3 regions of the Paenibacillus sp. FSL L8-0435 genome follow, and region 1 is predicted to be linked to each of the others. Evidence: a T-box and tRNA genes for the amino acid it is inferred to sense, from the RefSeq annotation. Region 1 holds a T-box; the other regions hold tRNA genes.
What was found. A T-box is a leader RNA that pairs with one kind of tRNA and senses whether it is charged. The one in region 1 lies ahead of ileS (isoleucine--tRNA ligase), so its partner is inferred to be a tRNA-Ile.
Positions count from the first base shown of each region.

Region 2: it has a tRNA-Ile gene. The T-box ahead of ileS (isoleucine--tRNA ligase) is inferred to sense a tRNA for this amino acid. The anticodon was not compared.
Region 3: it has a tRNA-Ile gene. The T-box ahead of ileS (isoleucine--tRNA ligase) is inferred to sense a tRNA for this amino acid. The anticodon was not compared.

Region 1 covers NZ_CP150185.1:4,863,160-4,869,723, reverse strand. The annotation lists gene NST33_RS21685 (DivIVA domain-containing protein) at 183-692, shown strand; T-box leader at 750-1,042, shown strand; gene ileS (isoleucine--tRNA ligase) at 1,468-4,566, shown strand; gene NST33_RS21675 (DUF5665 domain-containing protein) at 4,732-5,091, shown strand; gene NST33_RS21670 (TraR/DksA C4-type zinc finger protein) at 5,123-5,860, opposite strand; gene lspA (signal peptidase II) at 6,082-6,564, shown strand, end outside; gene NST33_RS21660 (RluA family pseudouridine synthase) at 6,560-6,564, shown strand, end outside.
Region 2 covers NZ_CP150185.1:141,127-147,690, forward strand. The annotation lists gene NST33_RS00680 (pro-sigmaK processing inhibitor BofA family protein) at 8-277, shown strand; rRNA gene NST33_RS00685 (16S ribosomal RNA) at 626-2,178, shown strand; rRNA gene rrf (5S ribosomal RNA) at 2,284-2,400, shown strand; tRNA gene NST33_RS00695 (tRNA-Ile) at 2,437-2,513, shown strand; tRNA gene NST33_RS00700 (tRNA-Ala) at 2,536-2,611, shown strand; rRNA gene NST33_RS00705 (23S ribosomal RNA) at 2,818-5,745, shown strand; tRNA gene NST33_RS00710 (tRNA-Ser) at 5,827-5,918, shown strand; tRNA gene NST33_RS00715 (tRNA-Met) at 5,962-6,038, shown strand; tRNA gene NST33_RS00720 (tRNA-Val) at 6,048-6,123, shown strand; tRNA gene NST33_RS00725 (tRNA-Thr) at 6,129-6,204, shown strand; tRNA gene NST33_RS00730 (tRNA-Asp) at 6,214-6,291, shown strand; tRNA gene NST33_RS00735 (tRNA-Phe) at 6,313-6,385, shown strand; tRNA gene NST33_RS00740 (tRNA-Tyr) at 6,398-6,483, shown strand; tRNA gene NST33_RS00745 (tRNA-Lys) at 6,491-6,563, shown strand.
Region 3 covers NZ_CP150185.1:6,168,809-6,175,372, forward strand. The annotation lists rRNA gene NST33_RS27345 (23S ribosomal RNA) at 1-1,447, opposite strand, end outside; tRNA gene NST33_RS27350 (tRNA-Ala) at 1,654-1,729, opposite strand; tRNA gene NST33_RS27355 (tRNA-Ile) at 1,752-1,828, opposite strand; rRNA gene rrf (5S ribosomal RNA) at 1,865-1,981, opposite strand; rRNA gene NST33_RS27365 (16S ribosomal RNA) at 2,138-3,693, opposite strand; gene NST33_RS27370 (hypothetical protein) at 4,175-4,405, opposite strand; gene NST33_RS27375 (stage II sporulation protein M) at 4,559-5,176, opposite strand; gene pdaB (polysaccharide deacetylase family sporulation protein PdaB) at 5,300-6,076, shown strand; gene NST33_RS27385 (KinB-signaling pathway activation protein) at 6,176-6,564, opposite strand, start outside.

The DNA of each region.
Region 1 (6,564 bases):
ATACGCGGTGTATCCGATATACATTAAGTCAAAGCTTTACCTGAACGTTGGAGGATGCAATTCGGATCCTGCATTCCGTATATGTTGCCAAGGTTAGGCATCAACGATACGGCCCCTTGGGTGGTACCCATATGCTGCAACCTTCTCTAAACGGGAAGGAACTTTTACAGGAGGTGGACAGCATGCCATTAACGCCGCTGGACATACACAACAAGGAATTTTCCCGACGTTTGCGCGGGTATGACGAGGATGAAGTCAATGAATTCCTGGATCAAGTCATCAAAGATTACGAAGGCGTCATTCGCGAGAACAAAGAGCTGAGCAATCAGTTGCTGTCCGTTCAGGAGAAACTGGATCATTTTTCTACAATTGAAGAGACGCTTAGCAAAACGATCATCATTGCGCAGGAAGCTGCTGATGATGTGAAGGGTAATGCGAAGAAAGAAGCGCAGTTGATCGTGAAGGAAGCAGAGAAAAATGCAGACCGGATCGTGAACGAATCGCTGGGCAAATCGCGTAAAATTGCTTTGGAAGTGGAAGAACTGAAAAAGCAGGCCTCGATTTATCGTGCCCGTTTCCGCACGCTTGTTGAAGCGCAGCTTGAACTGTTGACTCAGGATGGTTGGGAAGTGCTGGAGAGCCGGGAGCAGGAAGTGCGTGACCGTGAGCGGGAGATGAAAGAAATTTATTAGTCTGTCGCCTGGTTGACTTTTGTCTGCAAAGAGGCTATAACTATATTCATAATGAATAGTGATTCCATGACGGGTTTAGTACGTTATGATCTCATCCCTCAGAGAGTTGGTGGTTGGTGCAAACCAATGGATGAGTTATAGCCGAATATCTCCCCGGAGAAGTGACGCTGAAGCGGTGATCTTGAATGCCGTGTGTAAGCCGAACCGTAAGCCGTACGTTATAACGGCACCCTGCAGTAGCTTAGCGGGGCATAAGCGCTGTTGATGACAGAGCATACCCAGGCTTGCCTGGATGTGGTTTGTGATGAACAGAATTAGGGTGGTAACGCGAGTATAGCCTCGTCCCTTTCCAGGGACGGGGCTTTTTTGTGTCCAAAAAAGGCGAACGCCCATGAGGCCCGCAGGGACCTCAGGGAGAGAGTCACCCGCCGGGAGAGCGAAGCGCCCGGCACACGGGTTCGCTAAGGCGAGCGTCCATGAGGCCCGAAGGGACCTCAAGGAGAGAGCCACCCGCCGGGGCAGCGAAGCGCCCGGCAACACCCGCCTCGCGGTAAGGCCATGCGGCGTTCACGCAGGGAATAGCCGCAAAATGGCCGCCACTACGCACATCCCCCCCTCACCCATAAGCGCCACCGATCCCCCACCGACAACCCATCCCGGGTGTCCAGAGGGCGGAGCGCCTATGGGGTCCCCCTTGGCAAGGGGGATTTAGGGGGATTGAAACGCTTTTTGTGGACGGTCCACAATCCAACCAAAGAAAGGGAAGATAATCATCATGCAACGAGTTGACGTCAAAGAGAAGGCACGTGCCAGAGAATTACGCGTGTTAGATAAATGGAAAACGGAGAATACATTCAAAAGAACCATCGAAAACCGGGAGGGCAAGCCAAACTTCGTATTTTATGAAGGGCCACCTACAGCGAACGGTAAACCGCATATCGGTCACGTACTGGGACGGGTAATCAAGGATTTTGTTGGACGGTATAACACGATGAAGGGTTACCGTGTTGTTCGTAAAGCAGGTTGGGATACACATGGTCTGCCTGTAGAACTGGGTGTACAGAAGAAGCTTGGTATCTCCCACAAGTGGGAAATCGAAGATTACGGCGTGGAAAAATTCATTAACGAATGTAAAGCGAGCGTATTCGAGTACGAGCAACAATGGCGTGATCTGACAGAAGGTATCGGATACTGGACGGATATGGATAACCCGTATATCACCCTTGATAACAACTACATCGAGAGTGTATGGAACATCCTGGCGACAATTCATGAGAAAGGTCTGTTGTATCGTGGTCACCGTGTGAGCCCGTATTGTCCATCTTGCCAGACAACACTGAGTTCCCATGAAGTTGCACAAGGGTACAAAGACGTTAAAGATCTGAGTGCTACAGCGAAATTCAAACTGAATGACAGCGGAGAATTTGTACTGGCTTGGACGACAACACCTTGGACACTGCCTTCACACGTTGCACTTGCCGTGAATCCGGATATGGACTACTCCCGTGTTCGTCAAGGTGATGAAGTGTACATCATGGCAACCAATCTGGTTGAAAAAGTGATGAAAGATACCAAGGGTGAGTATGAGATCATCGGTGCACTGAAAGGTGCCGACCTGGTTGGCAAAACGTATGATCCTCCGTTCAACTACATTCAGGCTGAGAAAGCCAACATCATTCTGGGTGCAGGCTTTGTAACGGATGCAAGTGGTACGGGTATCGTACACATGGCTCCTGCCCATGGTGAAGATGACTACCGTGTATGCCGTGAGAATGGCATCAGCTTTGTGAACATGGTGGACCTGGAAGGTAAATTTGTCGCTGAAGTGACTGACTTTGCCGGACGTTTCGTGAAGGATTGTGATATTGATATCGTGCGATATCTGTCTGAGCATGGACGTTTGTTCAGCAAAGAAAAATATGAGCATAGCTATCCGTTCTGCTGGCGTTGTGATACACCGCTTCTGTACTATGCAATGGACAGCTGGTTTATCCAAACAACAGCCATCAAGGACGAATTGATTGCCAACAACAGTGAAGTGGATTGGTACCCGGGTCACGTTCGTGAAGGTCGCTTCGGGAAATTCCTCGAGGATCTGGTGGATTGGAACATCAGCCGTGATCGCTATTGGGGAACTCCGCTGAATATCTGGGTATGTGAGGAGACTGGCGAACAATTTGCTCCACACAGCATTGCAGAATTGCGTGCTCGTGCAGTAGGTGATGTGCCTGAGAATCTTGAATTGCATAAACCATATGTGGATGACGTTAAAGTCATGAGCTCTTGTGGCAAATATGAAATGAAACGTACACCGGAAGTGATCGATGTCTGGTTCGACAGCGGCTCCATGCCGTTTGCCCAGCAGCACTATCCATTTGAAAATAAAGAAGTATTCGAACAGCAGTATCCTGCTGATATGATCTGTGAAGGGATTGACCAGACACGTGGCTGGTTCTACAGCTTGCTGGCGGTTTCCACCCTTTTGACAGGCAAAGCGCCTTACAAAGCGGTTATGGCTACAGGACACGTTCTTGATGAGAACGGACAGAAGATGTCCAAATCCAAAGGTAACGTTATCGATCCTTGGGAAGTGATTGAAGAATACGGTACAGATGCATTCCGCTGGGCTTTGTTGTCTGACAGTGCACCGTGGAACAGCAAACGTTTCTCCAAAGGTATCGTAGGCGAAGCAAAATCCAAAATGGTGGATACGCTGGTCAACACCCATGCATTCCTGACGCTTTATGCTACCATTGATGGATTTGATCCACAGGAGCACCCGTTCCAACTGTCTGCACACAAGCTGGATCGCTGGATTCTGTCGAGACTGAACAGCCTGATCCTGGTTGTAGAAAAAGCGCTGTTGGTTAACGACTATCTGAACTCTTCCAAAGCGATTGAAGCATTTGTTGATGAGTTGAGTAACTGGTATATCCGTCGTTCCCGTGACCGGTTCTGGGGAAGTGGTCTGACAGAGGATAAACTGGACGCTTACCGTACATTGACTGAGGTACTGGTGACTACTGCGAAGTTGGTTGCTCCGTTTACACCGATGCTGGCAGAAGACATCTATCTGAACCTTGCAACAGGTGAGAGTGTACACATGGAAGACTATCCAGTAGCCAATGAAGCGCTGATTGATGCAGGACTGGAACAGGATATGGAGACGGCTCGCCGCGTGGTTGAACTTGCCCGTAACGTTCGTAACGAAACAGGTATCAAGACACGTCAACCGCTGTCCGAATTGATCGTTTCTCTTGATAAAGGGTTTGACCTGGCAAGTTATGAAGAGATCATCAAGGAAGAGATCAATGTAAAAGGAATCCGTACGGAGCATAATGATGCGGAATTCGTTGACTTTACATTGAAGCTGAACCTGAAAGTTGCAGGTAAGAAATACGGTAAAAACGTAGGATTCCTGCAAAACTTCTTCAAGGGAATGTCGGCCGATGAGACACGTAAAGTGGTTTCGGAGGGTATGCTGAACATCGTTTCACCGGAAGGAGAAGAGCTGCAAGTGACGAACGAAGAATTATTAGTTGATAAACAGGCCAAATCAGGTTTTGCATCAGCATCAGGTTACGGTCTGACGGTTGCGCTCAATACCGAAATCACGCCAGCATTGGAACAGGAAGGCTGGGTCCGTGAAGTGGTTCGTGCTGTGCAGGATACCCGGAAACGACTGGACCTGCCGATTGAGAAAAGAGTACGTTTGACGCTGGATGTGGATGCATCCCTTCAGGAAGCTATTCAGGCGTTTGATGATGTGTTGCGTGAAAATGTTCTCGTAACCGAAGTTACATTTGGCTCGAATGAGTCCATGGAACGTGTTGAAGCCGGAGGCAAATCGATCGGTATTTACATCGAAGCGTAATTCGGAGCATGTCCCATCCAATTAAGACAGAATATAGAGCATAAACAAACGAGCCGCAGAGGCAGGGACATATTCCCTGTATCTGGGCTCGTTTGTTTTTTAGGCAAAAAGGCAATGATTCTATAGTGCAGTCAATCTATATTGATCAAAGGAACTGACCAAAACATGAGCGAACATGACAAGCAAACCGCATCCACTTCACAACAATCAACATCAGATAATCTGAATTCCCATGACAAAATTGAAGAGTTACATACCCTGACGAACCGTCTGGCGAATGAACTGGAACGTTCACGAATAGCGCAATACACAGAATTGCTGAACAGACCATGGAAATTGATTGGACTTAACCTGTTGTCAGGAGCCGCCCGAGGTGTGGGGATCGCGATTGGGTTTACCTTTTTCGCAGCAACGATCATTTACGTTTTGCAGCTACTTGGGGCGCTCAATCTTCCCATTGTTGGAGACTACATCGCTGATATTGTGCGCATTGTCCAGCGTCAGCTTGATATGAACACCTATTAAGCGATTAAAGGTGAAGGATATCAAAGTGCATTTAGTACATGTCATCCGTCTCCATATCTGGTTCTAACAGACCCTCGCCCTCACGGTTCTCCAGGTACTGGCGATATTGCCGATTGCGCACGATGGAGACGTCATGACCATAGATGTCTGTTGCAACAAAGCTTTCGTACGCTTCAACGCAGCCTTCCACTTCATCGGTGGCTTCAATCGCCATAACATCATAGCTGTCGATATCACGCCCTTCAGCCATGGCTGGTGAGTTCGATGTGCCCCAGCTCTCAACGATCTGCCAGGCATCCTCGCCATCGAAGCCATTTTGGTCATCACGTTCGTCCAGACTGGTTCGACCAAATGCCGGGGCAAGGAATTCTTCCTCTACAGGACGGTTCTCAGAGACAACGGTTTCCGGTTGATGTTTTTTGCAGTATTTGGTGTAGGGAACAGCTTCCATGCGTTCATAAGGGATGGGTTGCTGGCAGACCGCACATGTACCGTAATGTCCTTCTTCGATGGAGTGCAGTGCAGAATCGATACGTTCCAATTGGAATTCATCATGTTCCAGCAGGGAAATATCTTTCTCGCGTTCATACACCTCCGTGGCTATGTCACCAGGATGGTTATCAATTGGTGATAATTCACCTGTCTGTAGTTTAAGGGAATCTCCAAGGCCATAATGCTCGTTTTCCGAAAGTCTATGTTCAATATCGCGCTTATCGGACATCAGTTGGGAACGTAAAAATTGCAGTTGTTCGTTAGTAAAATGTGACATGATTTTCCCCTTTCTGCTTTCATGCTGGAATCCGGATTTTGACTCTATTGTAGGATGTGCCATTAAGGGCAAGATTACAGAAGGGAAATGTTATCGTTTTTGCCATAAGCATTGCGATGTAGCACGTCGTGGACGATTTCCAAACAGCTGTGCTACAATAAACAAGTCTGGCGTAAGCCTGGTATCGTTTGGAAAAGACAAGAACGGAGTGACAAACAAACGTGGTGTATTATATCCTCGCTTTTATCGTATTTTTATTGGATCAGGGAACCAAGTATCTGATTGCAACCCGGATGGAACTCAGAGAAGAAATTCCGGTCATCGGCAATTTCTTTGTCATCACATCACATCGTAATTCAGGGGCAGCATTTGGCATTCTGCAAGACCAGCGTTGGTTCTTTATCGTGGTTACGTTGATTGTGGTCGTTGCCTTGATTTGGTATTTGCAAAAGGTAAAAGATACCCCGCACAAATTGCTGCCTGTGGCGCTTAGTCTGGTGCTTGGTGGAGCAATTGGCAACTTCCTTGACCGGGCATTGACCGGAGAAGTTGTAGATTTTGTACAGCTTAATTTTGGAAGTTATACGTTTCCCATTTTTAACATCGCCGATTCGGCAATCTGCATCGGTGTAGCGTTGATCATTGTGGAGACGTTGCTTGAAGGACGGCGCGAAAAAGCAGCCGCGAAGATTGAAGGGAATGAA
Region 2 (6,564 bases), 2.4 Mb from region 1:
GTAACATATGAAGAGTATCATACTGGGAAGTGTATTGGTTATATCATTACTGGGGCTTATCGTTATTTTATTCAGAAAGCGGATAGGGTTATCGTTTTTCACGTCATTTGGAATTCATCTGGTGTTGGCTGCAGTAGGGATATATATCGTGAATTATTCTGGCTGGATTACAGGAACCTACATCCCGCTGAACCCTGCAACGATAGGGACTGTAACTGTTTTGGGATTGCCAGGTGTGGGGCTATTATTAGGGTTGAAAATTTCTTTGTTCGGATAGTTGACTCGCAGGATATTTATATGGTACATTATATCTCGTTGCTTTGCTTGCTTGGTTAGATGCTTTAGATGAAATGAAGGAGCTCATTACGAACTTCGAAAAAGAATTTCAAAAAAACACTTGACCAAAACAAACGAAGTATGATATATTATAAAAGTCGCCGCTGAGAGAAAATGGTGACGAAAAAACGAGTTTGATCTTTGAAAACTGAACAACGAGTGAGTAAACATTCTGCTTGCAGAATGAACGCAAAAGTTGGAGACAAGCCTTGGCTTGGATCGACTGGAGCACAAATGAGATTTTTAATCTCGTCAGATTCAAAATGAGCTTATCGCTCTTTTCAATACTTTATTGGAGAGTTTGATCCTGGCTCAGGACGAACGCTGGCGGCATGCCTAATACATGCAAGTCGAGCGGAGTTGATAGGAAGCTTGCTTCCTTGATACTTAGCGGCGGACGGGTGAGTAACACGTAGGCAACCTGCCCTCAAGTTTGGGACAACTACCGGAAACGGTAGCTAATACCGAATAGTTGTTTTCTTCGCCTGAAGGAAACTGGAAAGACGGAGCAATCTGTCACTTGGGGATGGGCCTGCGGCGCATTAGCTAGTTGGTGGGGTAACGGCTCACCAAGGCGACGATGCGTAGCCGACCTGAGAGGGTGATCGGCCACACTGGGACTGAGACACGGCCCAGACTCCTACGGGAGGCAGCAGTAGGGAATCTTCCGCAATGGGCGAAAGCCTGACGGAGCAATGCCGCGTGAGTGATGAAGGTTTTCGGATCGTAAAGCTCTGTTGCCAGGGAAGAACGCTTGGGAGAGTAACTGCTCTCAAGGTGACGGTACCTGAGAAGAAAGCCCCGGCTAACTACGTGCCAGCAGCCGCGGTAATACGTAGGGGGCAAGCGTTGTCCGGAATTATTGGGCGTAAAGCGCGCGCAGGCGGTCATTTAAGTCTGGTGTTTAATCCCGGGGCTCAACCCCGGATCGCACTGGAAACTGGGTGACTTGAGTGCAGAAGAGGAGAGTGGAATTCCACGTGTAGCGGTGAAATGCGTAGATATGTGGAGGAACACCAGTGGCGAAGGCGACTCTCTGGGCTGTAACTGACGCTGAGGCGCGAAAGCGTGGGGAGCAAACAGGATTAGATACCCTGGTAGTCCACGCCGTAAACGATGAGTGCTAGGTGTTAGGGGTTTCGATACCCTTGGTGCCGAAGTTAACACATTAAGCACTCCGCCTGGGGAGTACGGTCGCAAGACTGAAACTCAAAGGAATTGACGGGGACCCGCACAAGCAGTGGAGTATGTGGTTTAATTCGAAGCAACGCGAAGAACCTTACCAGGTCTTGACATCTGAATGACCGGTGCAGAGATGTACCTTTTCTTCGGAACATTCAAGACAGGTGGTGCATGGTTGTCGTCAGCTCGTGTCGTGAGATGTTGGGTTAAGTCCCGCAACGAGCGCAACCCTTATATTTAGTTGCCAGCACTTCGGGTGGGCACTCTAGATAGACTGCCGGTGACAAACCGGAGGAAGGTGGGGATGACGTCAAATCATCATGCCCCTTATGACCTGGGCTACACACGTACTACAATGGCCGGTACAACGGGCTGCGAAATCGCGAGATGGAGCCAATCCCAACAAAGCCGGTCTCAGTTCGGATTGCAGGCTGCAACTCGCCTGCATGAAGTCGGAATTGCTAGTAATCGCGGATCAGCATGCCGCGGTGAATACGTTCCCGGGTCTTGTACACACCGCCCGTCACACCACGAGAGTTTATAACACCCGAAGTCGGTGGGGTAACCGCAAGGAGCCAGCCGCCGAAGGTGGGATAGATGATTGGGGTGAAGTCGTAACAAGGTAGCCGTATCGGAAGGTGCGGCTGGATCACCTCCTTTCTATGGAGAATCGTTTCCCGAGTGGAAACATTCAAATACAAAATCTAGCCAGGTCGGCTAGTTACTCACTCGTTGCTCAGTTTTGAGAGCTTAAACTCTCAAACGTTTGGTGGCGATAGCGAAGGGGTTCCACACGTTCCCATCCCGAACACGACCGTTAAGCCCTTCAGCGTCAATGGTACTTGGACCGCAGGGTCCTGGGAGAGTAGAACGCCGCCAAGCGTAACCCATTTTGGGTTCAAATAGTATATGTAATGTGGGCCCTTAGCTCAGTTGGTTAGAGCGCACCTCTGATAAGGGTGAGGCCGGTGGTTCGAGTCCACCAGGGCCCACCATCTATACCTTTAAACTTTATATGGGGCCATAGCTCAGCTGGGAGAGCGCCTGCCTTGCAAGCAGGAGGTCAGCGGTTCGATCCCGCTTGGCTCCACCAAAAATGTTTTACAAGTTTGTTCTTTGAAAACTAGATATCGAAACGAAACAAACGCGAATTAGAACATTCCTTTAAGCTGAACTTGTGCAAACAAGTCAAGTGTATAAAGGTAGTTAAATTGCTTTTGTGATGGTATCGGGTGAGAGCGACTTTTGGCTTTGCGCAAGCAAAACAAGGGAGGCGAGCGACCGAAACCGGAACAAAATGGTTAAGCTACTAAGAGCACACGGAGGATGCCTAGGCGCTAGGAGCCGATGAAGGACGTGGCGAACAACGAAACTGCCTCGGGGAGCTGTAAGCAAGCTTTGATCCGGGGGTGTCCGAATGGGGAAACCCAGCTGGGGTAATTTCCAGTTACTCACAACTGAATACATAGGTTGTGTAGAGGCATACCAGGGGAACTGAAACATCTAAGTACCCTGAGGAAGAGAAAACAATAGTGATTCCGTCAGTAGCGGCGAGCGAACGCGGAGAAGCCCAAACCAGAGAGCTTGCTCTTTGGGGTTGTGGGACGTCTCACATGGAGTTACAAAGGAACCGGTTAAGCGAAGAGGTCTGGAAAGGCCCGCCAAAGAAGGTAAAAGCCCTGTAGTTGAAAGTCTGTTCCCTCCGAGACGGATCCCGAGTAGTGCGGGGCACGTGAAACCCCGTATGAATCCGGCAGGACCATCTGCCAAGGCTAAATACTTCCTAGCGACCGATAGTGAAGCAGTACCGTGAGGGAAAGGTGAAAAGCACCCCGGAAGGGGAGTGAAATAGAACCTGAAACCGTGTGCTTACAAAAAGTCAGAGCCCGTTTTAGGGGTGATGGCGTGCCTTTTGTAGAATGAACCGGCGAGTTACGTTCCCGTGCAAGGTTAAGGTGAAGAGCCGGAGCCGCAGCGAAAGCGAGTCTGAATAGGGCGATGTAGTACGTGGACGTAGACCCGAAACCGGGTGATCTACCCCTGTCCAGGGTGAAGGTGCGGTAACACGCACTGGAGGCCCGAACCCACGCATGTTGAAAAATGCGGGGATGAGGTGGGGGTAGCGGAGAAATTCCAATCGAACTCGGAGATAGCTGGTTCTCCCCGAAATAGCTTTAGGGCTAGCCTCGGAAAACAGAGTCGTGGAGGTAGAGCACTGATTGGGTGCGGGGCCCGCAAGGGTTACCAAGCTCAGTCAAACTCCGAATGCCATAGACTTACTTCCGGGAGTCAGACAGTGAGTGCTAAGATCCATTGTCAAAAGGGAAACAGCCCAGACCATCAGCTAAGGTCCCCAAGTGTGTGTTAAGTGGGAAAGGATGTGGAGTTGCACAGACAACCAGGATGTTGGCTTAGAAGCAGCCACCATTGAAAGAGTGCGTAATAGCTCACTGGTCGAGTGACTCTGCGCCGAAAATGTAACGGGGCTAAACACACCACCGAAGCTATGGCTTGATGCTTTGCATCAGGGGTAGGGGAGCGTTGTATAAGGGTTGAAGGTGTACCGTAAGGAGCGCTGGACATTATACAAGTGAGAATGCCGGTATGAGTAACGAAAAGATCAGTGAGAATCTGATCCGCCGAAAGCCTAAGGGTTCCTGAGGAAGGCTCGTCCGCTCAGGGTAAGTCGGGACCTAAGGCGAGGCCGAAAGGCGTAGTCGAAGGACAACAGGTCGAAATTCCTGTACCACCGTAAGCCGTTATGAGCAATGGGGGGACGCAGTAGGGTAGTGACGCGGACTGATGGATGTCCGTCTAAGCAGTGAGGCTGATGTGTAGGCAAATCCGCACATTGTAAGGCTGAGCTGTGATGGGGAGCGAAAATTATAGTAGCGAAGGTCATGATCTCACACTGCCAAGAAAAGCCTCTAGCCAGGTGATGGTGCCCGTACCGCAAACCGACACAGGTAGGCGAGAAGAGTATTCTAAGGCGCGCGGAAGAACTCTCGTTAAGGAACTCGGCAAAATGACCCCGTAACTTCGGGAGAAGGGGTGCCCCGGTAGTGTGAATAGCACGAGGGGGCCGCAGTGAAAAGGCCCAAGCGACTGTTTAGCAAAAACACAGGTCTGTGCGAAGCCGTAAGGCGAAGTATACGGGCTGACGCCTGCCCGGTGCTGGAAGGTTAAGGGGAGTGGTTAGGGAGTAATCCCGAAGCTGTGAACCGAAGCCCCAGTAAACGGCGGCCGTAACTATAACGGTCCTAAGGTAGCGAAATTCCTTGTCAGGTAAATTCTGACCCGCACGAATGGCGTAACGACTTGGGCGCTGTCTCAACGAGAGATCCGGTGAAATTTTAATACCTGTGAAGATGCAGGTTACCCGCGACAAGACGGAAAGACCCCATGGAGCTTTACTGCAGCTTGATATTGAATTTGGGTACGATCTGTACAGGATAGGTGGGAGCCTTTGAAGCATGAGCGCCAGCTTGTGTGGAGGCAACGTTGGGATACCACCCTGATCGTATCTAGGTTCTAACCTGGTACCGTAATCCGGTGCGGGGACAGTGTCAGGTGGGCAGTTTGACTGGGGCGGTCGCCTCCTAAAGAGTAACGGAGGCGCCCAAAGGTTCCCTCAGAATGGTTGGAAATCATTCGAAGAGTGCAAAGGCATAAGGGAGCTTGACTGCGAGACCTACAAGTCGAGCAGGGACGAAAGTCGGGCTTAGTGATCCGGTGGTACCGCATGGAAGGGCCATCGCTCAACGGATAAAAGCTACCCTGGGGATAACAGGCTTATCTCCCCCAAGAGTCCACATCGACGGGGAGGTTTGGCACCTCGATGTCGGCTCATCGCATCCTGGGGCTGAAGTAGGTCCCAAGGGTTGGGCTGTTCGCCCATTAAAGCGGTACGCGAGCTGGGTTCAGAACGTCGTGAGACAGTTCGGTCCCTATCTGTCGTGGGCGTAGGAAATTTGAGAGGAGCTGTCCTTAGTACGAGAGGACCGGGATGGACGTACCGCTGGTGTACCAGTTGTTCCGCCAGGAGCACCGCTGGGTAGCTATGTACGGACGGGATAAACGCTGAAAGCATCTAAGCGTGAAGCCCCCCTCAAGATGAGATTTCCCAGTATGTAAGACCCCTTGAAGACGACGAGGTAGATAGGCTGGGGGTGGAAGTGCAGCAATGCATGGAGCTGACCAGTACTAATCGGTCGAGGGCTTATCCAATAGCAAGTTGTAATTCGCGTGTTTCGTTTCGAATCTAGTTTTCAGGGAGCAATCCTTGAATGATGTTGATGATTGTTATTCGGAGAGATACCCAAGTGGCTATAAGGGGACCCTCTGCTAAGGGGTTAGACTGCGTAAGCGGTGCGAGGGTTCGAATCCCTCTCTCTCCGCCATCTTTACCTAAAGGTGGACAAGCAATCAAGACATAATTAATATGGCGGTGTAGCTCAGCTGGCTAGAGCGTACGGTTCATACCCGTAAGGTCGGGGGTTCGATCCCCTCCGCCGCTACCATATTACCCAGGAGGCTTAGCTCAGCTGGGAGAGCATCTGCCTTACAAGCAGAGGGTCGGGGGTTCGATCCCCTCAGCCTCCACCATATACGCCGGTGTAGCTCAACTGGTAGAGCAACTGACTTGTAATCAGTAGGTTGGGGGTTCAAGTCCTCTCGCCGGCACCATTAATGCCTGGAACCGTGGTGTAGTTGGCCTAACATGCCTGCCTGTCACGCAGGAGATCGCGGGTTCGAATCCCGTCGGTTCCGCCATTAATCCTAAAAATTAAATATGGCTCGGTAGCTCAGTCGGTAGAGCAGAGGACTGAAAATCCTCGTGTCGGCGGTTCGATTCCGTCCCGAGCCACCTTTAATCCCTGGAGGATTAGCGAAGTGGCCAAACGCATCAGACTGTAAATCTGCTCCCGTACGGGTTCGGTGGTTCGAATCCATCATCCTCCACCAGTTTTATGAGTCATTAGCTCAGTTGGTAGAGCACCTGACTTTTAATCAGGGTGTCGAAGGTTCGAGCCCTTCATGACTCAT
Region 3 (6,564 bases), 1.3 Mb from region 1:
TACAGGAATTTCGACCTGTTGTCCTTCGACTACGCCTTTCGGCCTCGCCTTAGGTCCCGACTTACCCTGAGCGGACGAGCCTTCCTCAGGAACCCTTAGGCTTTCGGCGGATCAGATTCTCACTGATCTTTTCGTTACTCATACCGGCATTCTCACTTGTATAATGTCCAGCGCTCCTTACGGTACACCTTCAACCCTTATACAACGCTCCCCTACCCCTGATGCAAAGCATCAAGCCATAGCTTCGGTGGTGTGTTTAGCCCCGTTACATTTTCGGCGCAGAGTCACTCGACCAGTGAGCTATTACGCACTCTTTCAATGGTGGCTGCTTCTAAGCCAACATCCTGGTTGTCTGTGCAACTCCACATCCTTTCCCACTTAACACACACTTGGGGACCTTAGCTGATGGTCTGGGCTGTTTCCCTTTTGACAATGGATCTTAGCACTCACTGTCTGACTCCCGGAAGTAAGTCTATGGCATTCGGAGTTTGACTGAGCTTGGTAACCCTTGCGGGCCCCGCACCCAATCAGTGCTCTACCTCCACGACTCTGTTTTCCGAGGCTAGCCCTAAAGCTATTTCGGGGAGAACCAGCTATCTCCGAGTTCGATTGGAATTTCTCCGCTACCCCCACCTCATCCCCGCATTTTTCAACATGCGTGGGTTCGGGCCTCCAGTGCGTGTTACCGCACCTTCACCCTGGACAGGGGTAGATCACCCGGTTTCGGGTCTACGTCCACGTACTCAATCGCCCTATTCAGACTCGCTTTCGCTGCGGCTCCGGCTCTTCACCTTAACCTTGCACGGGAACGTAACTCGCCGGTTCATTCTACAAAAGGCACGCCATCACCCCTAAAACGGGCTCTGACTTTTTGTAAGCACACGGTTTCAGGTTCTATTTCACTCCCCTTCCGGGGTGCTTTTCACCTTTCCCTCACGGTACTGCTTCACTATCGGTCGCTAGGAAGTATTTAGCCTTGGCAGATGGTCCTGCCGGATTCATACGGGGTTTCACGTGCCCCGCACTACTCGGGATCCGTCTCGGAGGGAACCAACTTTCAACTACAGGGCTTTTACCTTCTTTGGCAGGCCTTTCCAGACCTCTTCGCTTAACCGGTTCCTTTGTAACTCCATGTGAGACGTCCCACAACCCCAAAGAGCAAGCTCTCTGGTTTGGGCTTCTCCGCGTTCGCTCGCCGCTACTGACGGAATCACTATTGTTTTCTCTTCCTCAGGGTACTTAGATGTTTCAGTTCCCCTGGTATGCCTCTACACAACCTATGTATTCAGTTGTGAGTAACTGGAAATTACCCCAGCTGGGTTTCCCCATTCGGACACCCCCGGATCAAAGCTTGCTTACAGCTCCCCGAGGCAGTTTCGTTGTTCGCCACGTCCTTCATCGGCTCCTAGCGCCTAGGCATCCTCCGTGTGCTCTTAGTAGCTTAACCATTTTGTTCCGGTTTCGGTCGTTCGCTTCCCTTGTTTTGCTTGCGCAAAGCCAAAAGTCGCTCTCACCCGATACCATCACAAAAGCAATTCAACTACCTTTATACACTTGACTTGTTTGCACAAGTTCAGCTTAAAGGAATGTTCTAATTCGCGTTTGTTTCGTTTCGATATCTAGTTTTCAAAGAACAAACTTGTAAAACATTTTTGGTGGAGCCAAGCGGGATCGAACCGCTGACCTCCTGCTTGCAAGGCAGGCGCTCTCCCAGCTGAGCTATGGCCCCATATAAAGTTTAAAGGTATAGATGGTGGGCCCTGGTGGACTCGAACCACCGGCCTCACCCTTATCAGAGGTGCGCTCTAACCAACTGAGCTAAGGGCCCACATTACATATACTATTTGAACCCAAAATGGGTTACGCTTGGCGGCGTTCTACTCTCCCAGGACCCTGCGGTCCAAGTACCATTGACGCTGAAGGGCTTAACGGTCGTGTTCGGGATGGGAACGTGTGGAACCCCTTCGCTATCGCCACCAAACGTTTGAGAGTTTAAGCTCTCAAAACTGAGCAACGAGTGAGTTGCTTTGCTCTTCATTTCATCCACACCGAAGTGATAGACCAAAATGAATCGCTGTTGTAGGTTCTAAGAACCTACTTATTTGAATGTTTCCACTCGGGAAACGATTCTCCATAGAAAGGAGGTGATCCAGCCGCACCTTCCGATACGGCTACCTTGTTACGACTTCACCCCAATCATCTATCCCACCTTCGGCGGCTGGCTCCTTGCGGTTACCCCACCGACTTCGGGTGTTATAAACTCTCGTGGTGTGACGGGCGGTGTGTACAAGACCCGGGAACGTATTCACCGCGGCATGCTGATCCGCGATTACTAGCAATTCCGACTTCATGCAGGCGAGTTGCAGCCTGCAATCCGAACTGAGACCGGCTTTGTTGGGATTGGCTCCATCTCGCGATTTCGCAGCCCGTTGTACCGGCCATTGTAGTACGTGTGTAGCCCAGGTCATAAGGGGCATGACGATGATTTGACGTCATCCCCACCTTCCTCCGGTTTGTCACCGGCAGTCTATCTAGAGTGCCCACCCGAAGTGCTGGCAACTAAATATAAGGGTTGCGCTCGTTGCGGGACTTAACCCAACATCTCACGACACGAGCTGACGACAACCATGCACCACCTGTCTCCTCTGTCCCGAAGGAAAGGTACATCTCTGTACCGGTCAGAGGGATGTCAAGACCTGGTAAGGTTCTTCGCGTTGCTTCGAATTAAACCACATACTCCACTGCTTGTGCGGGTCCCCGTCAATTCCTTTGAGTTTCAGTCTTGCGACCGTACTCCCCAGGCGGAGTGCTTAATGTGTTAACTTCGGCACCAAGGGTATCGAAACCCCTAACACCTAGCACTCATCGTTTACGGCGTGGACTACCAGGGTATCTAATCCTGTTTGCTCCCCACGCTTTCGCGCCTCAGCGTCAGTTACAGCCCAGAGAGTCGCCTTCGCCACTGGTGTTCCTCCACATATCTACGCATTTCACCGCTACACGTGGAATTCCACTCTCCTCTTCTGCACTCAAGTCACCCAGTTTCCAGTGCGATCCGGGGTTGAGCCCCGGGATTAAACACCAGACTTAAATGACCGCCTGCGCGCGCTTTACGCCCAATAATTCCGGACAACGCTTGCCCCCTACGTATTACCGCGGCTGCTGGCACGTAGTTAGCCGGGGCTTTCTTCTCAGGTACCGTCACCTTGAGAGCAGTTACTCTCCCAAGCGTTCTTCCCTGGCAACAGAGCTTTACGATCCGAAAACCTTCATCACTCACGCGGCATTGCTCCGTCAGGCTTTCGCCCATTGCGGAAGATTCCCTACTGCTGCCTCCCGTAGGAGTCTGGGCCGTGTCTCAGTCCCAGTGTGGCCGATCACCCTCTCAGGTCGGCTACGCATCGTCGCCTTGGTGAGCCGTTACCCCACCAACTAGCTAATGCGCCGCAGGCCCATCCCCAAGTGACAGATTGCTCCGTCTTTCCAGTTTCCTTCAGGCGAAGAAAACAACTATTCGGTATTAGCTACCGTTTCCGGTAGTTGTCCCAAACTTGAGGGCAGGTTGCCTACGTGTTACTCACCCGTCCGCCGCTAAGTATCAAGGAAGCAAGCTCCCTATCAACTCCGCTCGACTTGCATGTATTAGGCATGCCGCCAGCGTTCGTCCTGAGCCAGGATCAAACTCTCCAATAAAGTATTGAAAAGAGCGATAAGCTCATTTTGAATCTGACGAGATTAAAAATCTCAATTGTGCTCCAGTCGATTCAAGCCAAGGCTTGTCTTCAACTTTCGCGTCATTCTGCAAGCAGAATGTTTACTCACTCGTTGTTCAGTTTTCAAAGATCAAACATTCAATTTAGTTCTGTTTTTCATGTTGTCGTCGTTTCAGCGGCGACTTTTATAATATATCATGTTGAAGTTCTCTTTGCAAGCATTATTTTTTCAATTCTTTTCAATCGCTTTATTTTCATGCTTTTTTCGGTGAACCGCTCCTAAAAAAGGAACGAAAATTAATTTACCATATGAAATTAGAAAGGTCAACCCTTTTTCGACAAAAAGTATGCCCCCCCCCCCAACAATTTCGCATTTTCATGGTTCAGAGGTACAGCACCCGCTATTGAGAGCCGCACCTCACTTCCACTACTGTAAATCTAATATATGACCAGCTTCAGCATTACGGCTTCGACTTTTTCAGTTTTCCACCTCTTGCATACTTGGACAACTCTTTTGGTGGGGCAAAGCGTGCATACATGCGGAACACAGTCTTATATCGGCTCGCGATAGCATATTTGATCTCTTGGTCAAGACGATTATCACTCAGATCGAACAGCATTTCATCTAATTCTTTACGTAGCACATAGTCTAATTCCTTGCATTCCTTATCGTTAAACAACATACCCAGCATTAGAGTTCTCCTTTTTGTGCATAGCCTCTTTATCACACTTACAGAAGTTTCATGCAACACCCGTGCATTCGCTTTTTGTGGGTGCTGCTGGAACCCGTTTTATTGTTATGGTCAACTTTCTGAAAATTTATGAATGCCAACCATCACAAAATTTTATCCTCTCACCAGAGTATAAGTAAGTGTGCTTTCGATGATTGCTGCAACAAGAAGCAAGATGACAACCCAGAAGGATGCCGTTAACGTCCTATTCATGAATGCTCTCCACCGGTTTCCCATCATATTTCGCTTGTCACTTCCAAGTTGTGCAAGGCTTTGGATAACCAGACCACCAAACTTCAGTCCGAAGGCGCAAGCAATAATAATGACCGGAATCTCAATAATGCCATGCGGAAGTAAACCTTTAACCACAATATCATAGAAGCTTGCTCCATAATTCATCGTGGTGTGCACCACAAATCCAAGGACCATCCCATTGATCAGCAGGAAGATGACAGGCAGAATTCCGAAGAATATACCGGCATAGATGACAAGTACACTTTTGATGGCATTATTGAAAAAGATAAACAGGAAGAAGTTCCATTGCACATTGCCCCCCTGCTCCAGCCGTTCACTGACTTCACGTAAACCTCCGATTTGGTTCAACAACAGTTCTTCTAGAGGCCCTGTACTCACCCATCCTGCCCCTATTCCAACAGCAAACAAAACTACGGACCAGATTAATGCACTGCGGATGGAACCAAGATCTCTAAGAAATGTACTGAATTTTAACATAATAACCTCCTGTAGAATCTAAAATGATGGACAAACAAGGTTCGTGTTACGAATAACTGGGGAGTACGAGCATACATTGGAGAGTAAACAAGCATTTCTTATGGGAGAGGGGCGCTTATTGAAATGAACTCGTTCTATGTATTTAGCGGCAAAAAGATTAAACGGTACCTGATTGTCTTCGTTGCTGCCATCTTTGCGATCGGTATTATTTATCTGGAGCGTGGCAATGTCTCCGTATTCTCGGAGGAAGCACCATCAGCCGTCTACAGCGTTCCAACCGAGAAGAAGGTAATTGCACTTACCTTTGACATCAGCTGGGGAGATAAACGGACAGAGCCGATTCTGAAAGTTCTTCAGGAGAATAAAGTGCAGAAGGCAACCTTTTTCCTTTCGTCCCCCTGGAGCAAGACACACCCCGAAATTGTTACTGCCATCAAAGAGGCAGGATATGAAATTGGCAGCCATGGTCACAGACATGAGAACTACAGCAGCCTGACCGAGGAAGAAATTCGCAAAGAAATTTCGACAGCTCATAGCATTTTAACCGATTTAACGGGAAAAGAACCGAAATTAATACGTCTGCCCAACGGGGACTTTGACAAGCGAGTGCTTCAGGTAGCCAATAGTTTGAATTATCAGGTTGTACAGTGGGATACCGACTCCTTGGATTGGAAAAACCCTGGTGTACAGACCATTGTTGATCGTGTAGTAAGCAAAGCACATCCAGGGGACATCGTACTGCTGCATGCAAGTGATTCCTCTAAACAAACTCATGAGGCACTCCCTGTCATTATCGACAAATTAAAAAACCAGGGCTATGAATTCGTAACCGTGTCTGAGTTGCTTAACCATTCCAGTGTGGAAGGTAAGGAAGTTCGTGATCAAGCCAGCGGTCAATAATTGGTATATTGCTTGGGCTACAGCTCAAATAAGAGTGTAAAAGTTGAAAAGAGCTAACCAGGTTAGCTCTTTTTGGTATGTTTTTATGCAAAACGAATTTTATGCTCGGCTTTCTTTCAACTGTTCTGCCTTTCCACTTACACTCCGGTTCGTAGATACATCCACCAGCCTGTGCAATATCAGCATTTGGTATGCATTACATAAGAGCAAAGGAACCACAATAAATATGGTTGCAGCATTGACATCAATACGTAATACGCCGATCGTCTCCACTATGGTGACGGCAATCATGAAAAAGAGTGTTGGTACAAGCGCGGAGATATGAGTGAGCTTTACTTTAACGTAAGCGGTAACAATTGCGGCTGCCAAAATAATGATACCTAACACAATATCCGATATGCGCTCCCGGTCTCCCCCAACAAACAGGCGTAAAAACATCACGTCAAGCAGGGCCAACACCGTTAGTACAATCTGCACGATCTGCCAAC